3 regions of the Streptomyces sp. NPDC014995 genome follow, and region 2 is predicted to be linked to each of the others. Evidence: riboswitches for the same ligand, from Rfam matches in the RefSeq annotation. Region 2 holds a riboswitch; each other region holds the start of a gene.
What was found. Region 2 has a riboswitch for cyclic di-AMP ahead of ACF1A1_RS17000 (peptidoglycan DD-metalloendopeptidase family protein). Riboswitches for the same ligand answer to the same signal wherever they lie in the genome.
Positions count from the first base shown of each region.

Region 1: it holds a riboswitch for cyclic di-AMP, as region 2 does, so the genes downstream of both, ACF1A1_RS28770 (transglycosylase family protein) here and ACF1A1_RS17000 (peptidoglycan DD-metalloendopeptidase family protein) in region 2, are expected to answer to the same signal.
Region 3: it holds a riboswitch for cyclic di-AMP, as region 2 does, so the genes downstream of both, ACF1A1_RS04410 (M23 family metallopeptidase) here and ACF1A1_RS17000 (peptidoglycan DD-metalloendopeptidase family protein) in region 2, are expected to answer to the same signal.

Region 1 is NZ_JBIBVX010000015.1:173,580-180,864, reverse strand. It holds gene ACF1A1_RS28790 (exopolyphosphatase) at 364-1,305, opposite strand; gene ACF1A1_RS28785 (DUF501 domain-containing protein) at 1,302-1,850, opposite strand; gene ACF1A1_RS28780 (septum formation initiator family protein) at 1,891-2,367, opposite strand; gene eno (phosphopyruvate hydratase) at 2,512-3,801, opposite strand; gene ACF1A1_RS28770 (transglycosylase family protein) at 4,158-4,850, opposite strand; cyclic di-AMP (ydaO/yuaA leader) riboswitch at 4,855-5,021, opposite strand; gene ACF1A1_RS28765 (transglycosylase family protein) at 5,226-6,287, opposite strand; gene ACF1A1_RS28760 (cytochrome P450) at 6,471-7,285, opposite strand, start outside.
Region 2 is NZ_JBIBVX010000007.1:312,866-320,150, forward strand. It holds gene ACF1A1_RS16990 (tyrosine-protein phosphatase) at 1-537, opposite strand, end outside; gene ACF1A1_RS16995 (alpha-galactosidase) at 758-2,830, shown strand; cyclic di-AMP (ydaO/yuaA leader) riboswitch at 3,137-3,295, shown strand; gene ACF1A1_RS17000 (peptidoglycan DD-metalloendopeptidase family protein) at 3,300-4,289, shown strand; gene ACF1A1_RS17005 (DUF6250 domain-containing protein) at 4,524-5,237, shown strand; gene ACF1A1_RS17010 (SGNH/GDSL hydrolase family protein) at 5,383-6,168, shown strand; gene ACF1A1_RS17015 (TetR/AcrR family transcriptional regulator) at 6,271-6,891, opposite strand; partial or broken gene ACF1A1_RS17020 (hypothetical protein) at 6,933-7,285, opposite strand, start outside.
Region 3 is NZ_JBIBVX010000002.1:16,588-23,872, reverse strand. It holds gene ACF1A1_RS04435 (ASCH domain-containing protein) at 130-510, shown strand; gene ribA (GTP cyclohydrolase II) at 523-1,158, opposite strand; gene ACF1A1_RS04425 (MarR family winged helix-turn-helix transcriptional regulator) at 1,273-1,788, opposite strand; gene ACF1A1_RS04420 (dihydrofolate reductase family protein) at 1,916-3,043, shown strand; tRNA gene ACF1A1_RS04415 (tRNA-Met) at 3,287-3,360, shown strand; cyclic di-AMP (ydaO/yuaA leader) riboswitch at 3,668-3,827, shown strand; gene ACF1A1_RS04410 (M23 family metallopeptidase) at 3,835-4,857, shown strand; gene ACF1A1_RS04405 (aldo/keto reductase) at 4,996-5,940, shown strand; gene ACF1A1_RS04400 (PrsW family intramembrane metalloprotease) at 6,074-7,285, opposite strand, start outside.

The DNA.
Region 1 (7,285 bases), on a different contig from region 2:
GGGATCCCGTTGTCAATGCCGCGTGAGCTGCCTCTCCGGGCTCAAAGGGTCCGGGTGAGGCCCGCGAAACACGTCCGTGCGGGGCTCCGCGAAACGTCCGCGCCTTCCACTTTTGAACGCGTTCACCAGGGCACTGGACGCCCGGAAGGGTCAACCGGGGCGCCCTCACCCTCCGAGGGGGCCGAATTCCTTGTGAAGAACTTCACGAACTTTTCCGACGGGGTGCCGCCGGGGTGCGACCGAGGGGCCCGTACAGGCCCCTGTGGCGTGCTCATACGTTATCCGCACTGCTCAGCAGAGGCTACTGATCAGTAATAAAAGAGAGCCACGCCACCCGCCGCGAGCCGGGCCGCACCGCCCGCCCTACGCCACGGACCACGCGATGCCGTCGAGGATGTCGTGCTCGCTCACCACGACCTCCTCCGCGCCGATCCGCTCCATGACCGACAGCAGGACCAGGGCCCCCGCGGCGATCACGTCCACCCGGCCCGGGTGCATCGAGGGAACCGCCGCGCGCTCGGCGTGCGTGGAGTGCAGCAGCCAGTCGGTGATCTCGCGGACCCGGTCCCGGGAGACGCGGGAGTGGTGGATGGCCGTGGAGTCGTACTCCGGCAGCTCCTGCGCGATCGCCGAGACCGTGGTGACCGAGCCCGCCAGGCCCACCAGCGTGTGCGCCTCGCGCAGCGGCACCGTCCGCTCCGCCAGGTCCAGGGCGGCCTCGATGTCGGCGCGCATCGCCGCGATCTGCTCCGCGCCCGGCGGGTCACTCACGACGCCCTCGTGCACCAGGTGCCGTTCGGTCATCCGTACGCAGCCGACGTCGACCGAGCGTGCCGCGCGCACGTGGTCGTCGCCGACGACGAACTCCGTGGAGCCGCCGCCGATGTCCACCACGAGGTAGGGCCTCGTCAGGTCCTCCCGGCCGGTCAGCTCCTTCGTCGCGCCCGTGAAGGAGAACTCGGCCTCCTGGTCGCCGGAGATGACCTCGGGCTCCACGCCCAGGATCTCCAGCACGCCGCGCACGAACTCGTCGCGGTTCTCCGCGTCCCGGGATGCGGAGGTGGCGACGAAACGCAGGCGCTCCGCGCCGTGTTCCTTGACGACGGCCGCGTACTCCCGGCAGGCGGCGAAGGTCCGCTCCAGTGCCTCGGGCGCGAGCCGGCCGGTGCGGTCGACGCCCTGGCCGAGGCGGACGATCGTCATACGGCGGTCCAGCTCGACCAGTTCGCCCGTCTCCGGGTCCGCGTCGGCGACGAGGAGACGGATGGAGTTCGTACCGCAGTCGACGGCGGCGACGCGGGTCACCGGCCCTCCTCCGCTTCGGGTGCCCGCGACGCGCCCGGGCCCACACACGCGCCCTTGCGCCACCACTCCGGCAGCATCTCCAGCGCCTCGTCGCCCAGGGGGTTCACCCCCGGGCCGGCGGCCAGGGAGTGCGCCACGAGCACATGCAGGCACTTCACCCGGTCCGGCATGCCGCCCGCGCTCGGGAAGCCCTTCAGCTCCTCGATCTCGTCCCGGCGCCGGACGTAGTCCTCGTGGGCGGCCCGGTAGGCGGCGGCCAGCTCCGGGTCGGTCGCCAGGCGGTCCGTCATCTCCTTCATCACGCCGTTCGCCTCCAGCGTGCCGATGGCGGAGTTCGCCTTCGGACACGTCAGGTAGTACAGCGTGGGGAAGGGCGTGCCGTCGGGGAGGCGGGGGGCCGTCTCCACGACGTCGGGCTGGCCGCAGGGGCAGCGGTGCGCGATCGCGCGCAGACCGCGCGGCGGGCGCCCGAGCTGCTGCTTGAAGGCCTCGACGTCCGCGTCGGTGGGCTCGGTGCGCGGGGTGGGCGGCGGGGGCGTTTCCATGACTGTCTTCAGGCTGTCTTTCTGTCTGTCCGTCTGTCCGTCACTGGTCGGAGGCGTCGGACTTGTCGACCCCGTCCCAGACGTTCGAGTACCAGGGGCGGTCGGCGGCCCCCAGGTCGGCGCGGGTCTGCTTCGCCGCGGCCGGGTCGATGACGATGTAGCCCGTCTCCCCCGGCATCACGTAGTGCAGCCGCAGCCGGATCTGCTGCTCGGCGTACGCGTCGTCCTGCCAGCGTGCCTTGAGGTCGCGCAGTTCTTCCACCCGCTCCCTGGCCTGCTCCTTCTCGCGCTCCAGATCGGCGATCTCGGCGCGCTGGGAGACGTACTGCCGCATGGGGTAGGCCAGGGCCACGACCAGCGAGCACAGGACCAGCGCGAGCAGGGCCGCGCGGCCGGTGAGGCGGGAGCGGCGGGCCTGGCGCCGGGTCTGGGAGCGGTAGACACGGGCCGCCGTCTGCTCGCCCAGCAACCGGATCCTCGTCGCGGTGGAGAAACGGTCCCGGTCCTTCACGGCCATCTGTCCCCGCCTCCCGTCTCACACGTGCGTACGTCCCCGGACACGGTACGGGACCGAGTACGGGGACGTACGTACGACTGGCTGACGATGAGCCCGGTGAGGGTCGGCCCCCGCCCTCGGAGCAGGGGCCGGCCCGTGCCGCGCCTACTGATTCGCGGAGCGGAACCGCGGGAACGCGCTGCGGCCGGCGTACACCGCGGCGTCGTCGAGGATCTCCTCGATGCGCAGCAGCTGGTTGTACTTGGCGACGCGCTCGGAGCGGGCCGGGGCGCCGGTCTTGATCTGGCCGCAGTTGGTGGCGACGGCGAGGTCGGCGATGGTGACGTCCTCGGTCTCGCCGGAGCGGTGGGACATCATGCACTTGAAGCCGTTGCGCTGGGCCAGCTCGACGGCGTCGAGGGTCTCGGTGAGCGAACCGATCTGGTTCACCTTCACCAGCAGCGCGTTGGCGGCGCCCTCCTCGATACCGCGGGCCAGACGCTCGGGGTTGGTGACGAACAGGTCGTCACCGACGAGCTGGACCTTGTCACCGAGCTTGGCGGTGATGGTCTTCCAGCCCTCCCAGTCGTCCTCGAACAGCGGGTCCTCGATGGAGACGAGCGGGTACGCCTCGACGAGCTCGGCGTAGTACTCGGTCATCTCGGCGGCGGAGCGCTCCTTGCCCTCGAAGGTGTAGGAGCCGTCCTTGTAGAACTCGGACGCGGCGACGTCGAGCGCGAGGGCGATCTGCTCGCCGGGGGTGTAGCCGGCCTCCCTGATGGCCTCGAGGATGAGGTCGAGGGCCTCGCGGTTGGAGCCGAGGTTCGGGGCGAAGCCGCCCTCGTCGCCGAGGCCGGTGGACAGGCCCTTGCTCTTCAGGACCTTCTTCAGGGTGTGGTAGACCTCGGTGCCCCAGCGCAGGGCCTCGGAGAAGGACTCCGCGCCGATCGGGGCGATCATGAACTCCTGGATGTCCACGTTGGAGTCGGCGTGCGAGCCGCCGTTCAGGATGTTCATCATCGGCACCGGCAGCAGGTGCGCGTTCGGGCCGCCCAGGTAGCGGAAGAGCGGGAGGTCGCTGGCCTCGGAGGCGGCGTGGGCGACGGCGAGGGAGACGCCGAGGATGGCGTTGGCGCCGAGGGAGCCCTTGTTGTCGGTGGCGTCCAGGTCGAACATGGCCTGGTCGATCAGGCGCTGCTCGGTGGCGTCGTAGCCGACCAGCTCCGGGCCGATCTGCTCGATGACGGCGAGGACGGCCTTCTCGACACCCTTGCCCTGGTAGCGGTTCGGGTCACCGTCGCGGAGCTCGATGGCCTCGAAGGCGCCGGTGGAGGCGCCGGACGGGACGGCGGCACGACCCGTGCTGCCGTCGTCGAGGCCGACCTCGACCTCGACCGTGGGGTTGCCTCGGGAGTCCAGGATTTCCCGGGCTACGACGACGTCGATGGACGGCACGAGCATCTCCTTCTTGGGATGTGACGCTGGTAGTGCGGAGCACGCGGACCGTGATGGAGCCCGCTGAGCCCAGCGACTAGAGCCTAACCGTCCCGGGGCCGTCGGCAGCCGACCGACCGTCCCGTGGACAGACTGACGGTACACATTGTTCCCGGTCGGAACAAAGAGGGCGGGGGAATCCCGGGAACAAGGAGCGAACCGCGGACCACGCCCGGGATGGAAAAACCCCGCCCCGGTGCGTACGGGGGAAGACGCACCGGGGCGGGGAGCCCGTGGGGACGGGGGGGACCCTCACGAGGTCTTCAGCGTGCGGACCTCGTCCGTGAGGGGCCTGCGGCCTTACTGGCAGCCGGATGTCACTTGAGGTGCAGCTGCTGGCCCGGGTAGATGAGGTCGGCGTCCTCGACGATGTCCTTGTTCAGCTGGAACAGCTTCTCCCAGCCGCCCTCGACGTTCTGCTTCTCGGCGATGATGCTGAGGGTGTCACCCTGGACGACCTTGTACTCGCCGTCGCCCTTCTCGACCTTCTTGCCGGTCGGGGTGGTGACCGTCTTCTGGCTCGCGGCCGGACGCTCGGCGGAGCGGGAGGCGCTCTGCTGCTCGGTGGAGCGGGTGCTCTCCGAGGAGCCGCTGGAGGAACCGCCGGAGGAGGACGAGGAGGAGCCGCCGTTGTACGTGGCGTTGGAGAGGCCGACGCCGCAGACCGGCCAGGCGCCCTTGCCCTGACCCGCGAGCACCTTCTCGGCGATCTCGATCTGCTGCGCCTTGCTGGCCTGGTCGGCGGTGGAGGCGTACTGCGTGCCGCCGTACGCGGCCCAGGTGGAGGCGGAGAACTGCAGACCGCCGTAGTAACCGTTGCCGGTGTTGATGGACCAGTTGCCGCCGGACTCGCACTGGGCGACGGCGTCCCACTCGGAGGCCGTGGCGGCGGAGGCGGTGCCGGCCGCCATCAGCGGGGCGGCCACGGCGGCGGTGGTGACACCCGCGATGGCGAGGGCGCGAGTGGCCTTGGACGGACGACGGTGCTTGCCCTTGACGGAAAACAGCATGGATCGATCCCCTCACCGACGCCTGCGAGGTGAGCTGTCGGGTTCGGGCCGGTTGAGTTGCCCGGCCACTCCTCCACGGGAGGCGTGGCTTCACCCCTAGCCGCCGCCGTCAACTGCCCGGTGCGGCACTTACCTTGGGTCCCCCGCTCCTGCCTGCGGCGCTTGACGCGACGACTGTTCCCGGGCGGCCACTGGCAGGATTCGGCGTTGCGGCAGCCGGGGCTCGGGTTGCCGAGCGGTCACGACCGTAGACACGCGATCGCCGGAATTTCAAAGACGATCAGGGCTTCTGAGACTCATCCCACACTTTCACCAAACCGGACATTCAGTGCGAAGTGCGACGTGAACTCCCGCCGTTTTCTCGGCTTTTCCGCCCTATTGGACCCCTGTGGCAAGGGTCTGACCGGGGACGATGTTGCCCGGGTCGGCACCGATGAGGTCCTTGTTCTCGGCGTAGAGCGCGCGCCATCCGCCGTCGAGGTCAAGGGAGTCGGCGATGGACGTGAGCGAGTCGCCCGCCCGGACCGTGTAGGCGCCGGCCGTGCCGCTGAGGGTGCCGGCGGCGTGACGGCCGGACGAGGCGGCCGACGTGCCGTCGGTCGCACTTTCGTCGGCGGTGCCGCCCCGGTGGCGGCCGGAGCCGGTGGAACCGGTGTCGGCGGAACCGCTGTCCGTCGACCCGGAGTCGACCGCTCCGGTGTCGACGAGGCTCCAAGAACCCGCACTCTGACCCGACTTGTCCGAGTCGTCCGCCTCGGGCGCCGCCGCGGCCGAGCCGCCCCCCGCCTGCACGCCGCTCGCACCGGAGCCGGTGGACGTATCGGACGTGGAGGAGTTGTCCGGCGTAGAGGAGGAAGAGGACGAAGGGGGCGAGGAGGGCGTATTCGCGGAGTCCGCGGAGGATTCGGCGGACGGGTCGGCGGAGGCGTCCCCGGAACCCTCGGAGGAACCGGAGGAGTTCGAGGAGCCGGACGACCCCTTGGACAGATCCGACAAGCCGGACGTTATGGAGGAGTCGGACGAGTCCTCCGCCACGCCGGTGTCGACGTCCACCGAAGCCGAGTCCTCACTCAGCCCCGACGTCAGCCCGCAGGTGCCCCAGGCGCCGACACCCTGGTCGGCGAGGAGCTTCTGGGCGACGGAGATCTGCTGGTTGCGGCTGGCCAGGTCGGGCCGCGAGGCGTAGTCGAGTCCGCCGTACGCCTCCCAGTCCTCCTGGGTCAGGGCCAGGCCGCCGTACTCGCCGTTGCCCTCGTCGGCGCTCCAGGAGCCACCGGTCTCGCACTCCGCCACCCTGTCCCACACGGTGCCGTCGGCGGCGCTCGCACCGGTGGCGCCGAGCAGCGGGATGGCGATGGCGGAGCCGGTCACGCCGGCCGCGACGAGGAGGGCCGGGGCCTGGCGGGGGCGACGGTGACGACCGTTCCCGGAGAGCATGCGGGGGGCCTTTCTCGAGACAGCAGTGACCCGCGCGGCGGGTGATGCCGGGGCGCCGCGCTGACGAGTGAACGTATAGGCAGACGATCACTTGTCACAAGTTAATGCCGCACAGATCACGTGAAGATCACAGAGTTGAGGAATGGTCACCTTTGCTCCGCGGGACCGGCACATAACGGTCGGTCAGCGGGCGGGTGCGGGGGGTGCGGACGATCCGGGGGCGGGACGGGGGGTGAACTCCACGGGCAGTGTGCGCAGTCCGCGCATGATGAGGCCGCCGCGCCACCTCAACTCGGCCGGATCGACGGCGAGCCGGAGGTCGGGCAGGCGGGTGAGGAGGGTGGCGAGCGCCGTCTGGCCCTCCAGACGGGCGAGCGGGGCGCCCAGGCAGTAGTGGATGCCGTGGCCGTAGCCGAGGTGCTGGTTGTCGCGGCGGGAGAGGTCGAGCGTGTCCGGGTCGGTGAAACGCGCCGGATCGCGGTCGGCGGCCGCGAGCACGACGAGGACGGGGTCGCCGGCGGCGATGTCCTGGCCGCCGATGGTCAGGGGGCGGGTGGCGAAGCGCCAGGTGGCGAGTTCCACGGGGCCGTCGTAGCGCAGGAGTTCCTCGACGCCGGTTTCGAGGAGGGCGCGGTCGCCGGTGGCCAGGGAGTCCTGGAGCCGGTGGCGCTGGTCGGGGTGGGTGAGAAGGGCGTAGGTGCCGTTGCCGATGAGGTTGACGGTGGTCTCGAAGCCGGCGAACAGGAGGATGAAGGCCATGGCCGCGGCCTCGTTCTCGGTGAGGTGCTCACCGTGGTCGGAGGCACGGATGAGACCGGAGATGAGGTCCTCGCCGGGGACGGGCTCGGCGGGGAGGGCCTGGCGCTTGCGGTGGATGAGCTCGGACAGGTAGCCGCGCATCTTCTTCACCGACCGCGCGACACCGCCGCGCGGGCCTCCGCCGTGCCGGATCATCATCCCGGCCCAGTCGCGGAAGTCGTCCTGGTCCTCCCGGGGCA
Region 2 (7,285 bases):
GCGCTCGACACCGAGGGCGAGCAGCGTCACCGCGACGGACAGGCCGGCCCGGTCCTTGCCCGCGGCGCAGTGCATCAGGGCGGGGACGCTGTCCTCGGCGAGCGCGTGCACCACCTGGGAGTGTTCGGCGGTGCGCTCCCGGATGATCGTGCGGTAGGAGACGATCATCCGGTGCGCGGCCTTGCCGTCCGCGAGGATCTCGCGCAGCTGGTCGATGTCGCCGTCGCGGACCATCTTCCAGAACTCCGCGCCGTCCGCCGGGTCCGTCAGCGGCAGGTTCACATTGCGCACGCCCGGCAGCTCGACGTCCGCGCCCTCCAGCTTCTGGTCCGCCGCGTTGCGGAAGTCGAAGATGGTGTGCAGGCCGAGGGAGGAGAGGAACACGGCGTCCTCGCCGGTCGCGTGCGCGAGGTGGCCGCTGCGGAACAGCACGCCGTGACGCACCCGCCGTCCGTCGACGGTCGGCAGGCCGCCCACGTCGCGGAAGTTGCGCACGCCGGCCAACTCGGGTTCGGTCGACGGGATCTGCTGCGTCACAGGGGCTCCTCCAGTCGTCGGTCCCGGCCGGCGCGGCTCGGGGTGGCCGACGGAACACTTCCCCGACGATACGACACGGATGCGCGGCGCCCGGGGGCGTCCACGGGTGAGCGCGGCCACCCGGCCCGGTGAACGGTCGTCGCCCAGGTTTGCCCAGCGGGACGCCCGCCCCTGATGATGTTCGTGCTTGATCGCACCTGTTCGAATCAGTGGGGGTTTGATGCCCGAGTCCGCCGTCGACGGCCGTACCTGGCTCCTTTCGGGACCCGGCAGCAGCTACGCCGTCCATGTCACCGAGGCCGACGAGCTGGTGCATCTGCACTGGGGTCCGCGGCTCGCCCTCGCCGACGCCGAGGCGCTCGCCGAGCGGCCGCTGCCGGACTACTGGCCCTTCGAGTCGCCGCTCGACGGCCGGGAGGAGTACCCGGTCGAGGGCGGCGCCCGCTTCGTGCGGCCCGCCCTGTCCGTGCGCACCGCCGGACGGCGCGGCACCGAGTGGGTCTTCGCGGGGCACGAGAGCGAGGACGACGAACTGCGGCTGCGCTTCCGGGACGCCGGGCTGGCCGTCACGCTGCACTACCGAATGCGCGGCGACGTCGTCGAGCGCTGGGCGACCCTGCGCAACGAGGGCGACGAGCCGCTGGAGCTGCTCCGCGCCGACTCCGCCACCTGGACGCTGCCCGACCGCGACGGCTGGCGCCTGTCCCAGCTGCACGGCCGCTGGGCCGCCGAGTCCCGCCTCACGCGGTCCCCCCTCACCTACGGCGAGAAGGTCATCGGCAGCCGCCGCGGCCACACCGGCCACCAGCACCTGCCCTGGGTCGCCCTGGACACCGACGCCACCGAGGAACGCGGCGAGGTCTACGGCTGCGCCCTCGGCTGGTCGGGCTCCTGGCGGATCGCCGTCGCGCAGCTCCCCGACGCGCGCGTGCAGATCACCGGCGGCGCCGGCTACGACGACTCGGGCCTGCTGCGGCTGGCGGCGGGGGAGTCCTTCACCACGCCCGTCTTCGCCGGCCTGTGGACCGACGGCGGCTTCGGCGGCGCGAGCCGCGCCTGGCACGCCTACCAGCGCGCGTACGTGATCCCGGACGCCGAGCGCGACCGGCCCGTGCTGTTCAACTCCTGGGAGGCCACCTACTTCGACATCTCCGAGGAGCAACAGGCGGCCCTCGCACGCCGGGCCGCGGACGTCGGCGTCGAGCTGTTCGTGGTCGACGACGGCTGGTTCGGCGCGCGCACCGGCGACCACGCCGGCCTCGGTGACTGGCGGCCCAACCCCGACCGCTTCCCGAAGGGCCTGAGGCCCCTCGCGGACCACGTGCATGCGCTCGGCATGCAGTTCGGCATCTGGGTCGAGCCCGAGATGGTCAACCCCGACAGCGACCTGTACCGGGCGCACCCCGACTGGGTGCAGTTCCAACCGGGGCGAAAGCGGACGGAACTCCGCAAACAGCTCGTCCTCAACCTCGCCCGTGAGGACGTGCAGGAGTACCTCTGGCAGCAGCTCGACACGTTGCTGTCCAGCGCTCCCATCGACTACGTCAAGTGGGACTTCAACCGCTGCTTCACCGACGCCGGCTGGCCCGACGACCCCTACCCGCAGCGGCTCTGGGTCGACCACGTGCGCGCCCTGTACGCGCTGCTGGACCGGCTGCGGGCGGCCCACCCGGGGGTCGCCTTCGAGTCCTGCTCGGGCGGCGGCGGCCGGATCGACCTCGGGGTCATGAGCCGTACCGACCAGGTGTGGACCTCCGACAACACCGACCCGCTGGACCGCCTCGCCATCCAGCACGGCTTCAGCCAGATCCATCCCGCGCGCGTGATGGCCGCCTGGGTCACCGACAGCCCCAACACCCAGCTGAACGGCCGGACCAGCTCGCTGCGCTTCCGGTTCGTCAGCGCCATGGCCGGAGTGCTCGGCGTCGGCGGCGACCTCTCCGGGTGGACCGAGGAGGAGCTCGCCGAGGCTCGGCGGTGGGTCGACCTCTACAAGGAGATCCGGCCCCTCGTGCAGCACGGCGACCTCTACCGGCTGCGCCCCCCGGAGGGCGGGCTGAGCGCCGTGCAGTACGTGCGCGGGGGTGAGACCGTCGTCCTCGCCTGGCTCCAGACGCAGCGGTACGGCGAGCCGGTGCCGGCGCTGCGCCTGCGCGGCCTCGACCCGACAGTCTCGTACGAATGCCTCGAAACGGGCGAAGTGCACCGAGGGGCGGTGTTGTTGCATCACGGGCTGCGTACCGGGTTGCGTGGTGACCTTGATGCGGCGGTTATCCGGCTGCGTCGCATCTGAGAGTTCTGTCCGAATTGGAATCCTTCGTTCCAACTCGCTCTGGAGTAAACGAACCTGGAGACGTGTCACGTGAGGAGCGTCATATTCGTGACCGAGCGTCGCCCGTCATGTTCACGTAATTCGGGTGCTTTTCCAGGGTCTTCGGTGAAAGGCTGGCCTTTTGGCTCACGGACGGTGACCGGGAATTCCCACGGCGGATCACGAGAAATGCCGTGACAGCACAACCTTCGCTTGTCCCTGTGCGTCTTGGTCGCTTACGTTCCACACCAATCCGGACGGGCCGCCGAATCCTGCCGCCGCCCGGAGTCCGCACACTCACCCGTGCACGGCAGGAGCGGGGGACCCACAGGCAGAACCGCCTGTTCCGGTCTCCGGAACAGGCTTGGGGTAAAGCCGCGCCTCGGCGCGGCCGGGCATCTCCAGTCCGCACCCGACAGCTCACCTCGCAGGCGCCGGAGAGGAATTCGCCATGCCCGCGAAGGGTAAGCACCGCCGTCCGAAAACCCAGCGCTTCACCCGCTCCATAGCCGTCGCCGGAACCGGGGGCGCCGCGCTCGCCCTTCCGCTCATGGGGGCCACCGGCGCCCACGCCGCGCCCGCCAAGCCGGCGGCCGAGTCGGTCTCCTCGGTCTCGGGAAAGGCCGTCCAGGCCGTTCCGGTCGCGCAGCAGGCCGCCACCGGGTCGAAGGCCGCCGCGACCCCCCGTACCTACACGGTGCGGGCCGGCGACTACCTCTCGAAGATCGCGGACGAGCAGAACGTCAGCGGTGGCTGGCACAAGCTGTACGAGGACAACCGTGCGGCGGTCGGTGACGACCCGTCGCTGATCCACCCCGGCCTCAAGCTGTCGATCGGCAAGAAGGCCACGACCGGCGCCCCCAAGACGCCGTCCGCTTCGTCCGGTTCCTCCTCCTCGTCGAAGTCCTCGAAGTCCTCGAAGTCCTCGAAGCCCTCGAAGCCCTCCAAGGCGTCGGAGTCGTCGAAGGCCTCGGAGTCCTCGTCGTCGCAGACGTCGACCACCCAGGTCGCCGAGAGCGGCGGCAACTCCAGCGGTTACACCAAGCCCGTGGCCGGTGCCACCGTCGGCACCCCGTACCGCATGGCCGGCAGCATGTGGTCCAGCGGCTACCACACCGGCGTCGACTTCGTCGTCCCGACCGGTACCTCGCTCAAGGCCGTCGGCGCGGGCACGGTCGTCTCCGCCGGCTGGGGCGGGGCGTACGGCAACCAGGTCGTCATCAAGCTCGCCGACGGCTACTACGCCCAGTACGCCCACCTGTCCTCGCTCTCGGTCTCGGCCGGCCAGTCCGTCTCCGCGGGCCAGCAGATCGGCCTCTCCGGCGCGACCGGCAACGTGACCGGCCCGCACCTGCACTTCGAGATCCGCACCACGCCGGACTACGGCTCGGACCTCGACCCGATCGCCTACCTGCGCTCGCACGGCGTCTCCGTCGGCTGACCTCCGGCACGACCACCGCACGACCCCTGCCCGAACACGCACGCCGAAGGCCGGACCCCTGGAATGCACCTTCCCGGGTCCGGCCTTCGGCGTGCGTGCGGACGGCCTCCGGAGGCATCGACAAGGGGGGTGGAGTGGGGGCACAGTGATCCCCGACAGGGGAAAGCGCTTTCTGGACGTGGGGGCGGAGGTCCGTCACCCACACCACCCGGCCCACCGAAGGAGCCGTACTCCATGACGACCACCCGCAGGGCCTTGGGCACCCTGGCCGCCGGCGCCGCCCTGGCCGCTCTCGCCCCGGCCGCCACCGCGAGCGCCGCGTCCCGCCACCGCCGTCTCGTCGCCCACGACGACTTCCGCCACGGCCTCGGCCGGTGGGCCGTCGAACTCGAGAAGGGCGGCACGGTCACCGCCTCCCGCGGGATCCTGGAGGTGGACGTACCCGCCGGCGCGACGATCTGGTTCAAGCAGCGCCTCCAAGGGCCGTACGTCCTCGAGTACACCGCCACCCCGGTCGCCGCGGGCGGCGTCAACGACCGCGTCTCCGACCTCAACAACTTCTGGAACGCCGTCGACGTCCGCTCCCCGGACGACCTCTTCGCGACCCCCAGGGGCGGGGCGCTGGCGGAATACGACCACCTGAGGGCGTATTACGTCGGCTACGGCGCCAACACCAACACCACGACCCGGCTGCGCCGCTACGTCGGCCGGGCGGGGGTGCGGCCGCTCGTCCTCGACTACACCGAACCGTTGCTCGTGGCCAATGAGCCGAACCGCGTCCGTGTCGTCTCCGACGGCTCCACCGTCCAGTGGTGGAACAACGGGCGGCTCGTCTTCGACCACACCGACCCGGAGCCGTACACCAGCGGGCACTTCGCGTTCCGCACCACCTGGAGCCACTTCCGGATCAGCGGGTTCCGGGTGTGGTCGTCGCATCGACGCGGCTGACGGGGGGTCTATTCCCTGATTGGCAAATTCTTTAGGAGTGGCTTATCTCACCGCCCGTCAACCCTCGCCTACGGTCGCGTAGGTCACATTCGAAGGTGAATCATGCACTGCTGTGGCAGACGATTCGAAGAATGACAGCAGATCAGTGATCGGGTCGTACGTGGCGGTGGGGGACAGCTTCACCGAGGGCGTCGGCGACCCCGGCCCCGACGGGGCATTCGTCGGCTGGGCCGACCGGTTCGCGGTGCTGCTCGCGGACCTGCGGCCCGAGGGCGACTTCAACTACACGAACCTGGCGGTGCGCGGCAAACTGCTCGACCAGATCATGGCCGACCAGCTGCCGAAGGCGGTGCGACTCGCGCCCGACCTGGTCTCCTTCTGCGCGGGCGGCAACGACATCCTCCGTCCCGGCACCGACCCGGACGAGGTCGCGGAGCGCTTCGAACGGGCGATCGCCGCGCTGACCTCCGCGGCCGGGACGGTCATGGTGACGACCGGCTTCGACACCCGTGGCGTCCCCGTGCTCAAGCACCTGCGCGGCAAGATCGCCACCTACAACGGGCACGTCCGCGCCATCGCCGACCGGTACGGCTGCCCGGTGCTCGACCTGTGGTCCCTGAAGTCCGTCCAGGACCGCCGGGCCTGGGACCACGACCGGCTCCACCTCTCCCCGGAGGGGCACACGCGCGTGGCCCTGCGCGCCGGGCAGGTCCTCGGCCTGGAGGTGCCCGCCGACCCGGAGCAGCCCTGGCCGCCGCTCCCGCCGCGCGGCACCCTCGAGATTCGGCGCGACGACGTGCACTGGGCGCGCGAGTACCTCGTGCCGTGGATCGGGCGCCGGCTGCGCGGGGAGTCCTCGGGCGACCATGTGACGGCCAAGGGCACGCTGTCGCCGGACGACATCAAGATGCGGATCGCCTCCGTGGCGTGAGCCCCGCCGGTGCGCGGCCGGCCGCCGACGCCTGGCGGCCGGCCGCGCACCCGCGAGGTGAGCAGACGGGACTGACACCCCCGCGCCGACAGCCTGAAGGGCTCAGAGTCGCTCGGCGTTCAACGTCCGCGTCTCCAGCCCGAGTTCCCGGGCCAGTGCCTCGTCCACCCACTCCCGTGCGCGGGGCCGGGAGACCGCGCCGTCGTAGGAGGTCAGCTGCACGGCGAGGCCGTCGAGCAGGGCCGTCAGGCGCAGGGCGGTGCCGGACGGGTCCGGGCAGTGGAACTCGCCCGCGGCCACCCCCTCCGCGATGACCTCGGCCAGCGCCGCCTTCCACTGCCGGTCGAGGTCGCGGGCGACCTTCCGCAGGGCGGGCTCGCGCAGCGACACCGCCCAGCCCTCGATCCACAGCCGCCAGCCCTTGGCCTGGCCCGTCGGCGCGTACCAGCGCACGGCCGACCGCAGCCGGCGCAGGGCGGTGGTGCGGCGGCCGAGCAGCTTGCGCAGGTGCCTCAGGTCGTCCTCGGCCGCGTACGCGAACGCGGAGGCGACGAGCTTCTCCTTGGTCGAGAAGTGGTAGAGCACGAGTGCGTTGCTCACGCCGAGCGCCGCGGCCACGTCGGCGATCCTGACCGCCGCCACGCCCCGCGCCTCGATCTGCTCGATGGCGGCCCGCAGCAGTTCCTCGCGCCGCTCGGCCACACTCAACCGGACTCTCGCCACGCGGTCACCCTACACAGGGCCCGCGACCTGCGCCGACGCCTTCACCGGTGGCGGCCGAACGGCTCCGCGACCACCGGCAGCCGCCGTACGGCGATCGCGTGCGCGGCGGTCCGGGGCGTCGTCCCGTCGGTGTCGGCATGCGCCTGCACCGGTTGGACCAGCGCCCGCATCGAGCGGCGCGTGTACGCGAACGCCTCGTCCGCGTCCGCGCCGACGTCGCCGAGGAGCGTCCACCAACAGGCCTTGTTCCCGGAGTTGACCACGACGTCAGGCAACACGCGCACCGCGCGCGCGTGGAGCAGTTCCTCGGAGTTCCCGGTCCGTGGCACGCAGGGCGGAGCGGTCGACGGTGCCGTGGGCGTCCCGCGCGGCCGGCAGCGTCTCCACGTCGAGA
Region 3 (7,285 bases), on a different contig from region 2:
CTTCGGCGCGCGTACCCCTTCGGCACGCGTGACCCTTCGCCCCACATGGCCCTTAGGCACGCGTATCCCTTCGGCGCGCGTGACCGGAGAAAAGTGACGTGACGACAGATGTGGCCAGGGGTCGACGGCATGCGGGCGATGGAGCTCGGCATCGCGGACCGGATACGCGTCCGGCTGAACTCCCCCGTCCTGTCCGGGCGAAGGACGGCCACCACCGGGCTGCTCGCGGAGTACCCGGAGGAGACGGAGGGCCTGGAGTACGTCGGTGAGCGCCTCGCCCTCCTCGACGGAGACGGCCGTTCCGTCGCCACCGTCGAGATCACCGGCGCGGAGGGGACCACCTTCGCCGGCGTGACCCGGGAGCATGCGGCGGCCGAGGGGGAGGGTGACGCCGGCCTGGAGGAGTGGCGTGCGGGTCACCGCCGGTTCCGGAGCGCGCAGGCGCGCCGGTGCGGGACGACACGCCCGTGGTGTGCCCGGCGTTCCGGGTGGGTGGAGGAGAAGGCCTGAAGTGGAGGGGCGTCAGCCCACGCCGAGTTCCGTGAGGTCCGCCAGCGGCAGCGTGTGCTGCGTCTGGAGGACCTTCGCGCGCAGGTAGCGCACGTTGTGCGGGGTGGTGAAGACGCCCGTCGGCACCCGGTCGTGGACGTCGATGCCCAGGGTGCGGAGCTGGTCGGCCTTGTCCGGGTTGTTGGACAGCAGGTCCAGGGCGGTGACCTTCAGGGCGCTCAGCATCTGGGCGGCGGCCGTGTAGTCCCGGCCGTCCTCGGGCAGGCCGAGGGCGGCGTTCGCCTCGTAGGTGTCCAGGCCCTGGTCCTGGAGGGCGTACGCGTCGAGCTTGTTGTAGAGGCCGATGCCACGGCCCTCCTGGCGGAGGTAGAGCAGGACGCCGCCGCGGTCGGCTATGCGCTCGACCGCCTCGCGCAGCTGGGGACCGCAGTCGCAGCGGGCGGAGCCGAAGACGTCCCCGGTGAGGCACTCGGAGTGCAGCCGGACCAGCGGGCGGGGGCCGGGGTCGCCGAGGACGACGGCCACGTGTTCCTGGCCGTCGACCAGGCCGTGGAAGGTGACCAGTTCGGCGTCGACCGAGTAGCCGTCGTGGAAGCGCAGCGGTACCCGGACGCGGGCTCGCGGGGTGGCGGCGGGGGTCTGGAGCATGAGGATTCTCCCGGGTCCGGTGGACAGGGCGGTTCTGCTTCAGTTTTGAAGCATTCCGACGGTCGAGACACTACCTCATGCTTGAAATTTGAAGCAATGCTGTTGTGGCGCGACTCACGAGCAGGAGGGCGACGAACGTCTGCGCCACGGGACGTCCTCGGGCGCGCCCGCACCGTCGTCCCCCTGGAGCCCCTGGGCGATGTGCGTGCAGATCTCCTCGAGCTGCCCGACCTGCTCCGGGGTGAGCCGGTCGAAGAGGGAGGCGCGGACCGTCTCGACGTGGCCGGGCGCCGCCCGTTCCAGGACCGCCATGCCCTCGTCCGTCAGGACCGCGATGCTCCCGCGCTTGTCCCAGCGGCAGTTCTCGCGCCGCACCAGTCCGTCCTTCTCCAGGCGCGTCACCGCGTACGTCAGCCTGCTGCGGGTGATCTTCAGCTTCTCCGCCAGATCGGTCATGCGCAGGCGTCGCTCGGGGACCTCGGAGAGGTTGGCCAGGATGGAGTAGTACAGGTGGGGCATGCCGGCCTCATGCTGAAGCTGCCGGTCGATCGCGTCCTCCAGGAGCAGGGAGGCGGCGACGTACGCGCGCCAGGCGCGCTGCTCCTCGGGGGTGAGCCAGCGGATCGTCATACCCCCAGTGTAGGTTTGCTTCAAACTTGAACCAAGGGCTGCGGCCGGTCCGGCCCCGTACCCTCAGCCCTCAGCCCTCAGCCCTCAGCCCAGAGCCCACAGCCCCTCGCCCGGAGAGACCGCGCCGATGCCGTACCCGTACGTCCTGCTGTCCGCAGCCGTCTCCCTCGACGGTTACCTCGACGACACCGGCCCCGACCGCCTGCTGCTCTCCAGCCCCGCCGACTTCGACCGGGTCGACGAGGTGCGGGCCTCCGTGGACGCGATCCTGGTCGGCGCCGGCACCATCCGCGCCGACAACCCCCGCCTCCTGGTCAACTCGCCCGAACGCCGGGCCGCGCGCCTGGCGGCCGGCAGGCCGGAGTACCCCCTCAAGGTCACGGTCAGCGGCTCCGGCGAGCTGGATCCGGCGGCGAAGTTCTGGCACACCGGCGGCGAGAAGGTCGTCTACACGACCGACAAGGGCGCCGAACGCGCGCGGTCACTCGGCCTCGCGGCCGACGTCGTGCCCCTCGGCCCCGGCCTCGACTGGCGGCGGCTCCTGGAACACCTCCACGACGTACGGGGCGTACGGCGGCTGATGGTCGAGGGCGGCGGAACCATCCACACCCAGCTCCTCCAGGAAGGCCTGGCGGACGAACTCCAGCTCGTCCTCGCCCCCCTCTTCGTGGGCACCCCGGACGCCCCCCGGCTCTTCGGTCCCGGGGGCTACCAGGGCGGACGGCTGCGACTCGTGGAGACGCGGCGCATCGAGGACGTCGTCCTGATGCGCTACGAGCCCACCGCGCCCGGCGCCGGCCCGCTCCCCACCGCCGCCGACCGGCACTGGCTGGCCCTCGCCTGCGAGCTGGCGGCCGCCTGCCCGCCGTCGCGGACGGCGTTCAGCGTGGGCGCGGTGGTGGTGGCCGCCGACGGGACCGAGCTGGCGCGCGGCCACTCCCGGGAGGCCGGCGACCCCGTCGTCCACGCCGAGGAGGCGGCCCTCGCCAAGATCGACCCCGGCGACCCCCGTCTGGCCACGGCCACCGTCTACACCAGCCTCGAACCCTGCACCCACCGCTCCTCACGCCCGACCCCCTGCGCCCGACTCGTCCTCGACGCGGGCGTTCCCCGGGTGGTGACGGCCTGGCGCGAGCCGGACACCTTCGTGACCGACGCCGACGGCACCGGACTGCTGACGGCCGCGGGTGTGGACGTCGTCGTCCTCCCGGAGTACGAGGAGCGGGCCAAGGCGCCCAACAGCCATCTCCTGTAGGGCCATTGGCCGAGCGGAGGTCCCTCGGGAAGCCTGCGGAGGGAAGCCCGGTAGGGAAGCCCGGCAGCGGGCCCTCAGGGAGGTCCCTCGGAGGTGCCCCGGGGGTCCAGGGGGAAGTCCCCTGGAGATCCCCCGAGGTCACCAGGGGGTCCCCGGGAGATCCCCGGGGAAGCCCCCAGAGAGGCCCCGGATCAACCCTGGTCTTTCGTGTCCCGCGGATGGCGTACACTGGTGTCATACCGACGCGGGGTGGAGCAGCTCGGTAGCTCGCTGGGCTCATAACCCAGAGGTCGCAGGTTCAAATCCTGTCCCCGCTACTGAAGGTCGAGGGCCGGAATCCTGATACAGGGTTCCGGCCCTCGGTGTGTTCACTCGCTCAATCAAGCTCACGGATCGTGATCGGATGAGCGCCCTGCGCATCACAACTGAGTCACCATCAAAAACGTTGTGACTGCTGAGATGTGGCCGGAGCGAGGTCAACTCGCCCGTTTTTCACCGCTCGTGGGGCGAAAGTCCAGGCCAGAAATGTTGTTGATCAAGAGGAACAGCTTGGAAACCCGGCCCCGCGTCTATTAACGTTCGATAACGCAGCGCGGTCGTCCCAGCCGTCACAAGAGGCGGCTCCGTGCGCACGCGCCGAATCCCGTAAGGGAACCGGGGAACCACCACCTTGGGGTGAATCACGCGTAAGCCGCCGTGGAACAACGGCCGGTATACGCGCGTAGGAGACCTTCCCGCTCCGAACCCGTCAGCTAACCCGGTAGGCGACGGAAGGAAAGGAGTACGCCCGCGTGGCGTCCAACCGGCCTGCCCCAGAAGCCCCCAGCGCGCCCAGCCAGACCTTCGGCTACGGCACCTACCGCACCGACGAGGGCCCCTGGGAGGAGTGGAACCCCACCGCGGAGTCCATTCGCCCGGTACGCGGTCGGCACCGCGTCGCCAAGCAGCGCGGCGGGCTCGCCCGCAGCTCCACCGTTCTCGGCGTCGGCGTCATAGCCGCCGTCGGCGCGGGCGGCATGGCCAGCGCCAACACCGGCAAGCCGCCGGTCTCCATCTCCATGCCGGACCTCCCCTCCGTGGGTTCCCTGATCTCGGACGACGACACCCCCGAGGAGTCCGCGCCCGCCCTCAGCACCTTCGGCACCACCGTCGCCGCGGACGACAGCAGCGAGAGCGCCTCCGACGCCGGCGAGGCGCTGCGCAGCCGGATCATGGCGCAGGCCGAGTCGCAGCAGACCCAGATCGAGGCCAAGGCCCAGGCCGCCGCCGAGGCCGCCGCGGCCAAGGCACAGGCCGATGCGGCCGCCAAGGCCAAGCAGGAGGCGGAGGCCAAGGCCGCCGCCGCGAAGAAGAAGGCCGCCGAGGAAGCCGCGAAGAAGGCCGAGGCCGAGCGCCTCGCCGAACTCGCCAAGCAGTACACGCTGCCGACCTCCTCGTACACCATCACCTCCACCTTCGGTCAGGCCGGCGCCTACTGGTCCTCCGGGTACCACACGGGCCTCGACTTCGCCGCCCCCACCGGCACCCTGATCAAGGCCGTGCACAGCGGCACCATCACGTCGGCCGGCTGGGACGGGTCGTACGGGTACAAGACCGTGCTCACCCTCGACGACGGCACCGAGGTCTGGTACGCCCACCAGTCCTCCATCAGCGTCAGCGTCGGCCAGAAGGTCGCCACCGGTGACGTCATCGGCCGCGTCGGCGCCACCGGCAACGTCACCGGCGCCCACCTCCACCTGGAGGTCCACCCGGGCGGCAGCGCCTCGGGCATCGACCCGGCGGCCTGGCTGCGGGACAAGGGGCTCAGCCTCTGAAGTCTTCCGGGGAATTTCCGGTGGTTCCCGGGGGTCGGTGAGGTCTCCCGTACACGACCCGGACGTTTCCCGGATGTTTGCGAACCCTTGGCCGGAGGCGTGGAATGCGCGCCTCCGGCCGAGGCGTTGACGAAGAGCATGACGTCTCTGCGCAAGCTCGGCTCCTCCGACCTCGAGGTCTTCCCGCTCGCCCTCGGCGGCGACGTCTTCGGCTGGACCGCCGACGAGGCGGCCTCCTTCGCCGTCCTGGACGCCTACACGGCCGCCGGCGGCAACTTCGTCGACACCGCCGACTCCTACTCGGCGTGGGCCGAGGGCAACGGCGGCGGTGAGTCCGAGACCCTGATCGGCAAGTGGGTCAAGGCCCGCGGCAACCGCGACGACGTCGTGATCGCGACGAAGGTGAGCCAGCACCCCGACTTCCAGGGGCTGACCGCCGCCAACATCAAGGCCGCCGCCGACGCCTCGCTGCGACGCCTGGACACCGACCACATCGACCTCTACTACACCCACTTCGACAAGCCCGAGGTGCCCGTCGAGGAGATCATCGGCGCGCTCGACGAGCTGGTGAAGGCGGGCAAGGTGCGGCACATCGCCGCCTCCAACATCTCCCCCGCACGCCTGCGGGCCTCCCTGGAGTTCTCCGACCGCGAGGGCCTCGCCCGGTACGTCGCCCTCCAGCCGCACTACAACCTGGTCTCGCGCGACACGTACGAAGGCGAGCTCCAGGACCTCGCCGACGCCTCCGACCTCGCCGCCGTGCCCTACTTCGCGCTCGCCTCCGGCTTCCTCACCGGCAAGTACCGGCCCGGTACGACCGTGGACAGCGCGCGGGCCGAAGGGGCCGGCAAGCACCTGGGGACCGAGCGGGGGCAGAAGGTCCTCGCCGCCCTGGACGAGATCGCCCGCGCCCACGACACCGAGGTCGCCACGGTGGCCCTGGCGTGGCTCGCGGCCCCGCCGACGGTGGCGGCGCCGATCGCCTCCGCGAGGACCGTGGAGCAGCTGCCGGCGCTGGTGGCGGTGGCCGAGCTGGAGCTGACCCGGACCGAGATCGGGCGGCTCACGCAGGCCTCGGTGTAAGGGCCCGCACTGCGGTGTCCGGTGGGGGGCGGCCCCTACGACGCAGGGCTCACGACATGCCGGTCACGGTTTCAGGCTCACGGCTTCCGGCTCAGGTTTTCCGGTTCGCGTTTTCCGGCGCACGGTTTCCGGTCTACGGCTGGTAGGGGCCGTACCCGGAATACCCGGGCTGCGCTGAGCGGGGGTGCGGGTACTGGTGCTGCGGGTGCGGCTGTGGGTGCGGCTGTGGGTGGGGCTGCTGATGGGGAAGCTGGTGCTGCGGATGCCGGGCCGGTCCCGTCGGATGCCCGTACCCCTGTCCGTGCCCGGGGACCCCGTAGACGGGCCAGGGCGGCATGACGACCTGGACCGGAGGCGCCGTCATACGGGCCGCGTGGTCCAGCGCGGGGCGGGCGATGTCCTTGCGGCGCCACAGCTCGTTCAGCAACTCCCGTTCCCGTACGACGAAGTCGGCGCCGGCCCGGCCGAGGCGTCCCCGGTGCCGTAGGAACGCGAGGGACGTCGCGTACGCCTCGTACCGCGCCACCTCTCGCGCGGCCGGCTTGCCCAGGTGCCGGCGGGCGTGGTCGCGGGCCAGCCGCCGGGCCCGCATCGAGCCGAGCGCGTACGGCTCCGCGGGGGTGAGCCAGCCCGCGGCCGCGTAGGCGGGCAGTTCCTCGCGTACGGTGCCCAGTTCCCGCTGGCGCGTCCACACCACCAGCCAGGTCAGCACCGCGAAGGCCGGCACCATGAACGCCCCGTACACCGCGAGGAAGCCCCACTCGCCGAGGGTCGCCGAGCCGTTCCACAAGGCGTGCATCGTCATCGCGAGCAGCAGACCGGACAGCGGGAGCAGGACGCGGCGTATGCGCTGCCCGTCCCCGGAGAGCGCGGCGATGCCGAAACCGATACCGGTCAGGACCGTGAACAGGGGGTGGGCGAACGGCGACATGATGACGCGCACGAAGAAGGTCGCGACGGTGACGGAGGCGATGCCGCCGTCCCCGGTGAGCTGGTCGGTGCCGAAGGCGTTGCCCAGGTAGAGGATGTTCTCGGTGAACGCGAAGCCGGTCGCGGTGATCCCGGCTATCACCACTCCGTCGACGATTCCGGTGAAGTCCCGCCTGCGGAAGAGGAAGACGAGGAGGACGGCGGCCGCCTTGGCGGACTCCTCGACGATCGGGGCGATGACCGTCGAGCCGAGGGTGTCCGCGCTGGAGGGGTCGGCGGTCGCCGTCGCTATCCATCGGGTGGCGAAGCTGTTGGCGACGATCGCTATCAGCGCCGCCGCGCACGCGCCCCAGGCGAACGCGAACATCAGGTTCCGCCAGGGGCCGGGCTCCACCCGGTCCAGCCACCGGAAGGC